2 regions of the Dermacoccus sp. PAMC28757 genome follow, and region 2 is predicted to be linked to the other one. Evidence: riboswitches for the same ligand, from Rfam matches in the RefSeq annotation. Region 2 holds a riboswitch; the other holds the start of a gene.
What was found. Region 2 has a riboswitch for S-adenosylmethionine ahead of H7F30_RS12400 (homoserine O-acetyltransferase). Riboswitches for the same ligand answer to the same signal wherever they lie in the genome.
Positions count from the first base shown of each region.

Region 1: linked by a shared signal. The riboswitch ahead of H7F30_RS06940 (MetQ/NlpA family ABC transporter substrate-binding protein) and the one ahead of H7F30_RS12400 (homoserine O-acetyltransferase) in region 2 are both predicted to bind S-adenosylmethionine.

Region 1 covers NZ_CP060292.1:1,435,647-1,441,411, forward strand. Annotated here, with positions in the region: gene H7F30_RS06930 (methionine ABC transporter permease) at 18-695, opposite strand; gene H7F30_RS06935 (methionine ABC transporter ATP-binding protein) at 692-1,753, opposite strand; gene H7F30_RS06940 (MetQ/NlpA family ABC transporter substrate-binding protein) at 1,750-2,715, opposite strand; SAM riboswitch class IV at 2,936-3,047, opposite strand; gene msrA (peptide-methionine (S)-S-oxide reductase MsrA) at 3,277-3,930, opposite strand; gene H7F30_RS15120 (hypothetical protein) at 4,022-4,189, opposite strand; gene H7F30_RS15125 (hotdog domain-containing protein) at 4,170-4,397, opposite strand; partial or broken gene H7F30_RS15130 (acyl-CoA thioesterase) at 4,651-5,055, opposite strand; gene H7F30_RS06955 (GNAT family N-acetyltransferase) at 5,039-5,765, shown strand, end outside.
Region 2 covers NZ_CP060292.1:2,601,090-2,606,854, forward strand. Annotated here, with positions in the region: gene H7F30_RS12390 (RNA polymerase sigma factor) at 1-60, opposite strand, end outside; gene H7F30_RS12395 (universal stress protein) at 319-675, opposite strand; gene H7F30_RS12400 (homoserine O-acetyltransferase) at 741-1,919, opposite strand; SAM riboswitch class IV at 1,956-2,065, opposite strand; gene H7F30_RS12405 (DUF4192 family protein) at 2,179-3,165, opposite strand; gene H7F30_RS12410 (YkvA family protein) at 3,237-3,620, opposite strand; gene H7F30_RS12415 (EcsC family protein) at 3,723-4,415, opposite strand; gene H7F30_RS12420 (PAC2 family protein) at 4,475-5,476, opposite strand; gene H7F30_RS12425 (HIT family protein) at 5,572-5,765, opposite strand, start outside.

The sequences.
Region 1 (5,765 bases), 1.2 Mb from region 2:
TTCGCCGTGCGCGTCGATCAGTGACGCAGAGCCTTGCGGGCCAGTGCGTTACCGATGAACTGCGCGATCTGCACGAACACGATGATGATGACGACGGCTGCCCACGTCACGGCCCACTGGTAGCGCTGGTAGCCGTACGCCAGCGCGAAGTTGCCGAGACCGCCGCCGCCCATCGCGCCGACGACCGCGGTCATGTCGATGACGGCGACGAGCGCGAAGGTGTACCCGAGGATGAGCGGCGCGAGCGCCTCGGGGATGAGAACGGTGCGGATGATCCGCCACGGGCTCGCGCCCATCGCCTGAGCCGCCTCGATGACGCCCGGGTCGACACTCACGAGGTTCTGTTCGACGATGCGACTGATGCCGAACGTTGCGGCGAGCGTCAGCGGGAAGATCATCGACGCGGTACCGATCGTCGAGCCGGTGACCTTCAGCGTCAGCGGACCGAGCGCGGCCGCGAAGATGATGAACGGGATCGGCCGGATGATATTGACGAGCACGTTGAGGATCGTGTGAACCGTCGGGTTGGCCATGATGCCGCCGCGGCGCGTCGTGTTGAGCAGCACGCCGAGCACGAGCCCGAACAGACCGCCGAGGATGATGGTGGCGCTGACCATGAGGAGGGTCTGCCCGACCGACTCCCACAGCACGGGGCGCAGTGCGCTCCAGTCCGTGTCCGCAGTGATGACCTTCATGCCGTGGCCTCCTCGAGTTCGTGGACGGTGGCGACCTGGGCGAGGTCGGTCAGCACCTGCGTGACGGTGACGTCGTCACCGCGCAGGGCCAGGGTCAACGTCGTGAGGTTCGCTTCCTTGAGGGGCGTGAGGCCACCGTGGACGATCTCCGGTTCGACACCGCGGGCGCCGGTGGAGGCGAGAACCCTTCCGAATCCAGCGGAGTCGTGGACGGTTGCCGTGACGAGGCGTCCGCTCACCCTCTCGCGCAGCCGCGCGATCTCGCGGGCGTCGGGCACGTTGCGCAGCGTCGCGTCGACGAGCCGCCGCGTGGCTGACGATGTCGGTGCGCCGAGCACCTGCTCGGTCGGCCCGGACTCGACGAGGCGGCCGTGTTCGAGGACCACGACGTCGTCGGCCAGTTCACGCACGACGTCCATCTCGTGCGTGATGACGACGATCGTCACGCCGAGCTCATCGTTGACGCGGCGCAGGAGGGCCAGGACGTCCTTCGTCGTGTCGGGGTCGAGGGCGGAGGTCGACTCGTCGGCGAGCAGGATCTCCGGGTTCGTGGCGAGGGCGCGGGCGATGCCGACGCGCTGCTTCTGGCCGCCGGACAGCTCGTCAGGATAGGCCCAGGCCTTCTCCGTCAGACCGACGAAGTGGAGCAGTTCGGTGACTCGCGCCTCCTGCTTGTCCTTGTCCCAACCGGCGACCTCGAGCGGATAGGCGACGTTGGCGTACACCGTGCGCGAGCGGATGAGATTGAACTGCTGGAACACCATGCCGATGCGGGCCCGCAGAGCTCGGATCTGCTTTGCTCCCAGACCCGCCAGATCGACGCCGTCGATCTCGACGGAGCCGGTCGTCGGGGTCTCGAGCGCGTTGATGAGCCGCACGAGGGTGCTCTTGCCTGCACCGGAGAACCCGATGACGGCGAGGACGCGGCCGGTAGCGACGTCGAGGTCGATCTCCTGCAGCGCGGTGACGTTCTTCTTGCCGCGCACGAAGGTCTTGCTCACGCCGCGCAGCCGGACCGCCGGCGCGTTCTCGGGTCGGGCCGGGGGAGTGGGGGTCACTTCTTGGCCTTGATCTGCGACTCGATGCGGGTGAGGATGCCGCGCACGTCCGCGACGGAACGCTTCACCTCGTACTGGGTTCCCTTGGTGCGCTTGGAGATGAGGTCCTGCACCGACTTCTCGTGGTACGCCTGGACGAACTTCGCGTACGTCGGGTTGTCGGCGTCCTTCTTGCGGGCCACGATGACGTTGATGTACGGCTCCGAGGACTTCGCCTTGGGGTCGTCCTTGAACAGCGCCTTGCTCGGGTCGAGGTTCGCGTCGGCGGCGAAGTTGTTGTTGACCACGGCGCCCTCGACGGAGGGCAGGGCGGCTGCGGTCTGGGCAGCGTCGACGGGCGTGACGCCGACCTTCGACTTCGCGGCGTCGATCTCGGCGGGCGTCGACAGGGAGTTGCCCCCGCCCTTGAGCGTGAGCAGACCGGCGCTCTGCAGGAGCAGGAGGGCGCGTGCCTGGTTCGTCGCGTCATTCGGGATGGCGACCTTGCCGCCGTCGGCGAACTCGTTCACCGTGGTGTGCTTCTTCGAGTACAGCGACAGCGGCACGATGTAGGTGGAGCCGACCGGCGTCAGGGTGTCGTTCTTCGCGGCGTTGTAGTCGGCGAGGAACTGCAGGTGCTGGAACTGGTTGACGTCGACCTGGCCCTGGGAGAGCGCCGGGTTGGCCTGCGTGTAGTCGGTGAAGTTGACCGGCTGGATGTCGAGGCCGTACTTCTCCTTGCCGACCTTGACCAGTTCGGTCCAGTACGGGTCGGACGCTTCGGTGGTACCGACGGTGATCTTCGTCAGCTTCTCGTCGTCGCTACCCGTGAAGGCCTTGATGCCGAAGCCTGCGGCGAGCGCGACGACGAGGACGCCTGCGCCGATGGCCGCGTACTTGGGGCCGTTGCTCTTCGGCTTCTCGGGCAGGGCCTGGACGGCCGGGCTGGCTCCGGGGGTGGTGGAGTTGGTGTTCTCGGACATGGTGATGCCTTCCTCGAAGGGGCGTGCGAGGCGCCGGTGGGGTGGGCGGCGACGACCGCCCGACGATGGGTGCGGTCAGTGCTTGGGGCGCGCGAACGCGGCGTCGTGCGTGTGCGGTCGCGCGGTGGGGGCCTGGGTGGGGCGATGCGTGTGCTGCATGTGATCTCCCGGGATCGGGCGCACCGGTACGAAGCCCTCGAAAGGGATGTGTTCCTGGTGCGGAACGTGCTTGCCGCGCGGTTGACGCGGCCGGGTCATCACCTGGAGCACCCCGCCACGTTCGTGAGGGTTGCCGTCCGACCAGCCAGGGCTTTGCATCGGATCTCTTGACCGGCATTACATTAGAGGCGCCGCGAGAAGCCCGTCAAATCAAGTGATCTGGGCCACTCTGCGTCACCGCTGGGCCGAGTTTCCTGCGGTTGGGTAGTCGCCGCCTCGACCCAACGGCAGGAAAGTCTGCCCAGTGGAGAGATGCGCTGATGCCGTGCTCTCCCCGTGGGCTGGAGTCACTAGGGGCGGAGCGTGGACTCCACGGGGTCGAGGTACCCCCCGAGCTCGCGCTTATTTGCTCGGCGGAAGCACGTCGGTCTGCGCGGGGAGGTCGGCCACGCCGACCGGGCACGTCACGCCCTTGTAGCCGTGATTGCAGTACCCGCCTGGATTTTTCGCGAGGTACTGCTGGTGGTAGCCCTCGGCCGGCCAGAACTTTCCGGCTTCGTCGGCGGGCTTCATCTCCGTCGTGATGGCGCCGCGGCCCGCGTCGGTCAGCGCACCCCGGAACGCTTCTGCGGTGCGACGCGTAGCGGTCTCCTGCTCGGGCGTCGTCCAGTAGACCGCAGAGCGGTACTGCGTGCCGATGTCATTGCCCTGACGGTTGGCCGTCGTCGGGTCATGGTTCTCCCAGAACGCCTTGAGCAGCTGGGCCGGGGAGACCTTCTCCGGGTCGTACGCGATCTGGACGGCCTCGGTGTGGCCCGTCGTGCCCGTGCAGACGTCCTCGTACGAGGGGTTCTCACGGTCGCCACCCATGTAGCCGACGGCCGTCGAGACGACCCCCGGGATCTGCCAGAAGATGCGCTCCGCACCCCAGAAACATCCCATCGCGACGTACAGCGTCTCGGTCTTGTCCGGCCACCCGCCGAGCAGTGGCGTGCCGAGAACGTCGTGCACGGCAGCGACGTCGACCGGGGCGGAATCCTGACGGGTGAACCACATGGGGCGTTCCTTTCACTGGGGTCGCTGTGTTCAACGCAGGCGTGTCCGAGAGGATTCCGAACTCGCGGAGCAACCGCGTGAACGGCGCGCGTCAGTCGACGAGCGGCGGCACTTCGAGTGGGATGGGGCGCAGTAGCCTCGCGCGGATCTCGACCATCGTCTGCGCGTGCGTGTCGAGCGCGACGTCCTCGGAAAGCGTTGGCACCCAAGGCGGCACGGCCCGCTTGTGGCCGTTGTTGTCAAGGCCGACAAGCACCATCGTGCACTCGGTTGTGAGGTTCAGTTCGCCCGTGCGCGGGTTGCCCGAGCGCACTCGCGCCGGTGTGGATGAGCCACGCCTGCACCTCGACGAGGTCGCGGACGTGCAACGGCTGGTGGAAGCGCACACCGCCCGCGTACACGGCCACCGCCGAACCCTGGTTCCAGCGCTCCGCGACGAGGGTTGCCGCCTCGTCGATCCACTCCATGACGACGCCGCCGTGCACGTTGCCGCCCCAGTTGACGGTGGTCGGTGCCGCGAGGAAGCGCAGCGTCTCGCGACACGACTCCGTCGCGTCCCGTGTAACTCTGCTTCACCATGTCGGCTTCGATGCGGGTGCGCACGTCGGTGAGGGTGACGGCGCGCTCCTGCTGGTCGCGTTCCCACTCGTCCTGCGGCGTGAACGCCGGGACAGGTGCGGGCTTCCGGTCGTCGTCGACCGCGACGAAGATGAGCAGGCACTGTGTGTTGACGCGCAGCTCGCCCTGACGCGGGTCGCCGGACGAAACGGTCGCGACGATGTGCATCGACGTGCGTCCGGTGTGGACGACACGCGACTGCACCTCGACGATGTGGCCCACCTCGACGGGGCGGGTGAAGCGCACATTGCCGACGTAGGCCGTGACGCAGTAGTGCCCGCTCCACGCCGCGGCACAGGCGTACGCGGACTTGTCGATCCACTCGAGCATCCGGCCGGCACCGACGCGCCCGCGCACGTCGGCATCCATCGGTGCGGCCATGAAACGCAGGGTGATGTGGCGTCGGTTCCGGGCCTGCCGTCGATCGTAGGGCCGGTACCGCCGGAAATTCACTTGTCGGGCGCGCGGTTGCTGGCGTTCCATGACTGGCATGAACACGGTGCGCATCGAACGGATCACCCCTGAACACCCGCAGTTCGAGGAGTGGGCGACCGTCTTCGTCACGGCCGGGCGCCGCCAGTGGGGGCGCGACACGACTGCCTACCCGCCGAACGAACTCGCACAGATGTGGGAGTCCCTCGCCCACGCGAAGGTCTGGCTCGCCGCGATCGACGACGACGGCGACGTCGTCGGGTCCGCAGCCATCGGGATGCCGACGCAGGACAACCCACATCTCGCCGGGTTCGACGTCGCCTGCCTCGACGAGCGGGCTACGGCGCTCAAGCAACGTCTCGTCGACGAGGTCGAACGTGTCTGCCGAGAGGCCGGGCGCACCACGCTCATGATCGAAACGCAGACGCCGGTCGGTGCCGCCAACGACGAGGCCGCCTTCTTCGAAGCAGCGGGCTATGCGGAAGCGCAGACGTGCATGCGTAACGGGCAGCGGCTCCCCGTGAGCGCCGACATCGGGGCCGAGATGCGCCGCGTCATCGAGATGAACGACGGCTACCGCATCGAGACCGTCGTCGGTCGGCTTCCCGAAGACTGGCTGCCGGAACGGGCGCGCCTCGCCGGAATGATGTCGACCGACACACCTCTCGGCGACCTCGCCATCGAGCCGGAGAACTGGATCCCCGAGCGCGTCACCGCGATGTTCGACGAGGACGAACGTCGCGGGCGCGTCGTCGTCGAGGCCGTGGCCTGGCACGAGGAAACCG
Region 2 (5,765 bases):
TGCCAGAGCCGGGTGGTCGACATCCGCGGGAAGTGCGGGGGGCTGCGTGGTCTTCGACACTGTCGTCACCAACTACCTTCCGAAAGTAATGCGTCGCCGTCGTCGGCCGCAGGGCAGCGACGATCGAAGCGACACCGGAACGAGGAGTGCGATCACGAAACCCCGCGCTTGGCGCTCCGGGTGGTGACCGCTTCTTCACCCATTATAAAACTCGACGGACGAAACCGCAGAATCACGGGGTTCAACGAGCTTCGATTGACGTTCATTCCCTGCCCCGGATCGGCCGCCATCTCAGCAACTGAAGGCCGTTCGGGAGCCTCAGGGCTTGACGGCGAGCACGGGGCACGGGGCGTCGAGCAACAAGCGCTGAGCACTCGTGCCCAGGATCAACTTGCCGACAGGGGTGCGCCTGCGCAGCCCGATGACGAGCAGGGCGGGCTGCACTCGGGAAATCTCCTCGAGGATGGATTCCACGGCGTCGGCGCCGTCCTGCACATCGACGACCTGTGCGCCGGTGTACTCCTCGGCCGCCTTGCGGGCCGCGGTGCGAGCCTCGTCCGAGGGCACCGTGCACACCACGATGAGCGGGCGACCCAGATCCTTCGACTGGCGAGCTGCCTCGGCGAGGGCGGCTTCGCCCTCGGGGCCGGGCGCGAAACTGACGATGACGGACATGGCGACCTCACTCGCGAAATTCGGAATCTGCCGTCACGCTACCCGAGGCCCCTGCGGTGGGCCACTCATGCGACGCCGCGCACGAGCCGCGGTGTTCCGCGCAACGGTCGCTGGACGAGTTCATGCACGAGCGACGCGATCTGGTCGGCCTCGATGAGGAATCCGTCGTGGCCGTAGGGCGAGTGGATCATGCGCAGTCGTCCGCGACCGTAGGCGCGCACCATCCGCGTCGATGCGCTCACGGGAAAGAGTCGATCGGAGTCGACTGCGGCCACGAGGAGTTCTCCTTCGTACGCCTCCAGCACCGCGTCGAGCCCGCCGCGTCCTCGCCCGATGTCGTGGGTCGCCATGGCCTGCGTCAGGCGCACGTAGGCCAGCGGGTCGAAGCGTCGCGCGAGTTTGGCCCCGTGGTGGTCGAGGTAGCCCTCGACGCTGAAGCGACCGCCCTCGAGCGGGTCCTCACCTGGCTGGGGCTCGGCGCCGAACCGTGCCTCGAACTCGCTTGCGCTGCGATACGAGGCGTGAGCGATCTGGCGGGCCAAGGCGAGGCCGTTCGTGGGAAACGTGCCGTGACGCAGGTAGTCGCCGTCGCGGAATTCCGGGTCGGACGTGATGGCGACGACCTGGGTGTGACCCCAGGCAATCTGGTCCGCGGTCGCGCAGCCACTGCTCGCCACGACCAATGCCCGCTCGACGCGGTCCGGGAACCCCGCGACCCACTCGGCCGTGCGCATCCCCCCGAAGGAGCCTCCGATGACGGCGTGCAGACGTCGCACACCGAGCGCTTCGAGGCACGCCGCCTCGGCGCGGACCTGGTCTCGGACGGTCACCTGCGGGAAACGTCCGCCCCAGGGCTCGCCGTCCGGAGCGAGCGAGATGGGGCCGGTACTGCCACGGCATCCACCGAGAACGTTGATGGCGACGACGAAGTACTCGTCGGTGTCGAGTGCTGCGCCGGGGCCGATGATTCCTGGCCACCAACCCGGGGTGGGCTGCCCGTCGCCAGTATCGCCGACGACGTGCGAATCACCCGTGAGCGCGTGCTCGACGAGGACGACGTTCGACGCGTCGTCGTTCAACTCGCCCCAGCACTCGTAGGTCATGACGACGTCCGGCAGCGTGCGGCCACTTTCGAGAACGACGTCTCCCAGAGCGACGGCTCGTGCCTGCGCGTTGAACCCACTCGGCGCCTGCACAGGACGCGTAGCGGCCGGTGCGACGTGCGCTGAATGAGAGCTCGCCATGTGTCCTCCTCGAAGGACTCGCCGAAGCGACTGGCGAGTCCGCGCTTGCCGCAGCGTTCACGGCCCTGTCGTCACCCGGGGCACCCCACCGCGGTGGAGGGTTGCCGCTCAGTCAGCCGGGGCTTGTGTGACTGAGACTCTTGACGCTTTGAGACTAGGGCGAGTGCAGCGAATGCGCCAGGAAGGCCCCTGCTGATGTCCACGATGTGAAGCGCCGGCCCGGTGGCTGCCCGCACTCTCTCGCCTCGTCGCCGCGACGTCAGCGACGGCGCCGCGCCGCACGATTCGGCCTCGCCGGCCGCAGGAAGTCCTCGTACGCCATGCCGGAGGAGGTCATCCTCACGACGAGGTCGACGAGAGGTAGGCGCGCGCCCCGTTCCTGGGCCTCGGCGGCGGCGAGCACAGCGCTGGGCCGCTCCCCTTCCCGCCAGCGCGCGAGTGCCACGAGACACAGCCAATGGGCTCGCGCCGGCTCGGGCACGGCGACGAGGATCTCCAACAGGCGCTGCGAACTCACCGGCTCGGACCAGCACTGCCGCGTGGTACGGGCTCCCGCGGCCAGTTCGGGCACGACGCTCCACACCATCTCGTCGCGCAGGAGTGGATCGGGCATGGCGTCGACGACGAGCGCCAGAGCCTCACGCTCGCGAGTGCTGTGGGGGTGCCCGGAGCCTGAGGCCACCTCACGCCAGGCCGCGCGCACCCGGCCGGTCTCGCCCGGTAGCCCGACGAGCAGGTCGGCGACGGCCCGTTGGGCCAGTGGCGAAACCGCGTGGAGGGCGGCCACGGCTTCGTCACGCGATGACGCCGGTTCGAGGCGTCCCTCGAGGGCCGATGCGAGGGAGGGCACATCGGCGGCAGTCGGCACTGGGGCCAGTGCACCGTCACAACAGCCTTTGGTGCACGTCGTTGCCCACCAGACGTCAGGGGCCACGACGAGGGCGTGCTCCACCTCGACGGCCGGTGCGAGAGCCCGCGTGACCAGGTCGAGATCGACGCCGGGACTGCACTGGTAGGCCGTGACGACGACGCCACTCGTGCCGAGACGATTCGACGCCTCGACGACGCGATCGCGCACGTGGTGAACGTGCTCCGGGGTGACGACGGCTTCGTCGAAGCGGGCAGCCCCCGAAACTCGCCCGCCGTCCATGAACGTGACGACGAGGGACGCCGTCGGAGCGAAGCCGAACTCGTACGGCATGAGGGCGAGCAGCGGGCCCATGCCCGAGAGATGAAGTGTGGTCATGGCTTCACGAAGCCATGACCACACTTCTCACGACCAGTGCGAGGCGCTGGCGCCTGTGGACAAGGGCGTCCTCAGCGCACGCGCTCCCCCGCCAGCGTCACACCTGTGCGCTTCTCCCAGTCGAGGAAGTCGTCGGTGACGTGCACGAGCGAGCTCGCCAGCCACGTGAGGACGGCGGCGTCGTCCGCAAGACCCACGACTCCCAGGAGCGCCTCGGGCAGCAGATCGACCGGCGAGGCGACGTAGGCCGCAGCAGCCGTGAGCAGCGCGAGCTGCGCGGTGCTCACGCCCCGGTACGAACCGGAGCGCACAGCGCGAGCCAGGCGCGGAAGTGCGCTGAGGCGGGTCGTGAGCGAGGGACCTCCGGCGGCGGACGCCGCCGTCACTGCAGCAGCGAGGGATTTCAGGCCGGCGAGTCGGGTGACGCGGCGACCGAGCGAGGTGGGACGTGCCATCGAAGTGCCTCCGGTTGACGAGCGTTCAGGTGAACAAAGCGACAACGCCGACGCCACGCGGTGCATTCCGCGGGCGCGGGCGTCGTCACGATCGGCGGAGCGTCAGGCCGTGGGCGGCACGGCCGCGATGAAGTCCTTGCGCGCCGCGTCGGCGATCTTGCGCAGGAGCATGACGTCGAGCCCCGCACCGATGAAGCCACCCGCAACCGGGATGACGCGCGGGATGCGCGAGAGGAACTTGCGCCCGACCTGCGTGCCCAGGCGGAACGCGACGGACTTGTTGACGACCGCGAGCGCCGCCGGGGGCAGACGACGGGTCGCAACATTCGTCGCGACACCGCCGCTGAACGCACCCATGCCCTTGAGAACCTGCGTGGCATCGGCGCCAATGAGGTCGAGCAGGATGGCCGAACGGACCGACTCGTCGCGCAGGTTGTGGCCGTACAGGTGCGCGATGGAGGCCACCATGCGCGTGGCAACGGTGTAGAAGCCGACGATGTTGGCGGGCAGGGCCACGGGCATCGTGATGAAGCCACCGAGGTTGGTGACGAACCCGTTCGCACCCGCGAGCTTCGTGTGTGAACGCACGATGGCGTCGACCGCGGCTTCGCGTGAACCGTTCTTCTTCAACGCCTCGTCGGCCACCTTCGCCGCGGAGTCGAAGGTGGCGACGCCGTCGATGCCGGTGGAGATGAGGTGCTGGGCCAGGGAGTTGGCGGCGCGATCGAAGGTGCCGTTCGAGCCCTGAGCCGGCTCAATTTGCTTGTCGTCTTTGTCTTTACCGAATCCGAACATGGGCTGATCCTTGCAGCGCACCGATGACTGGGCAACCGGTACCGCGAACGCGGGCCTCGTCAGTCGGCCTGGGGGCGATTCGGCGAACCGTCGGAGTCGTCCGAGTCGTCGGCGTGGTGGGCGGCGCCACGCTCGCCGCCGGGCGTGTCCTCGTTCTCGTCTCTGCCCGAACGCAGGAACTGCTCGAGTTCCTCGCCGATCTCGTCGGCGCTGGGCAGTTCGTTCATCTCGGCCGCGAGCAACGACCGGCGCCGGCGGCCCTCGGTGAACGTGTCGTACTGCTGCTCGAGGCCGGAGACCACCTCGGTGACCTCGTCGTTCTCCCCGACCTGCTTGGCGATGTCGGCCCGGTGCAACCCGGCGATGGCGGCCAGCTCCTGCGCCGGAATCGCGAGACCGGTGAGCCCGGTGACGCACTCGAGAGCCGCGATGGCGGCGTCGCCGTACTCGACCTGCACGAGGTAGTGCGGCACGTGGACGGCGAATCCGGCCGTGTCGATGCCGGCCTCGGCGAGACGAATGTGGAGCAGCCCCTCGGCGCTGGCCGGGATCTGGACGTTGCCGAACAGCGGCTCGTTCTCGGTGAGGTAGCGCTGGTTCGAGGCGTAGCGCGTGAAGCCGATGGGACGCGTGTGCGGCACCGCCATCGGGATGCCGTGCGCGCTCACCATGAGACTGACGCCGAACATCGAGGCGAGCATGCGCGTGGCCTCGGCGACGCGCTCCCACTGGTAGTCGGGCTCAGGGCCGGTGAGCAGGAGGAACGGCGTGCCCTCGGCGTCGATGACGCGGTAGAGCACGAGCGACGGGTCGTCGTACTCGCTGAAGCGGTCGCGGTCGAACGTCATGACCGGACGACGGCCGCGGTAGTCGAGCAGCTGGTCGAGGTCGAACGACGCGACGACCGTGTGCTCGAGGGTGCCGAGGATGTGCTGGGACATGAGCTTCTGAGCGAAGCCCGCATCGATGAAGCCGCCGAGGGCGACGACCATCGTGCTCGCACGCAGGTCGTGCGAGGTCGTGTCCGTCTCCAGACGAAACAGCTGAGCCGGGTCGAGCACTGGCCTCTCCTTCGATTCGATGTGCCTGGTGCAACGTCCCCGTCACACGGAAGATTCCCGCATCGCTGCGGGCGAACAACCGACTCGCGGGACGCTCAGTTCGCGGCCGCGTCCACGACGTGCTCGCCGTGACCGGCGCTGCGCAGGCTCTCGCGCAGCTTCTGCGCGTTGGCTGCGAGGATCTGCTGGTCCTGGCCGTGAACGACGTCGTGCGGGTCGAAGTCCGCAGGCGACTGCGTCGGCCACACGTGCAGGTGCAGGTGGGCCACCTCGTAGCCCTCCGCGAGCA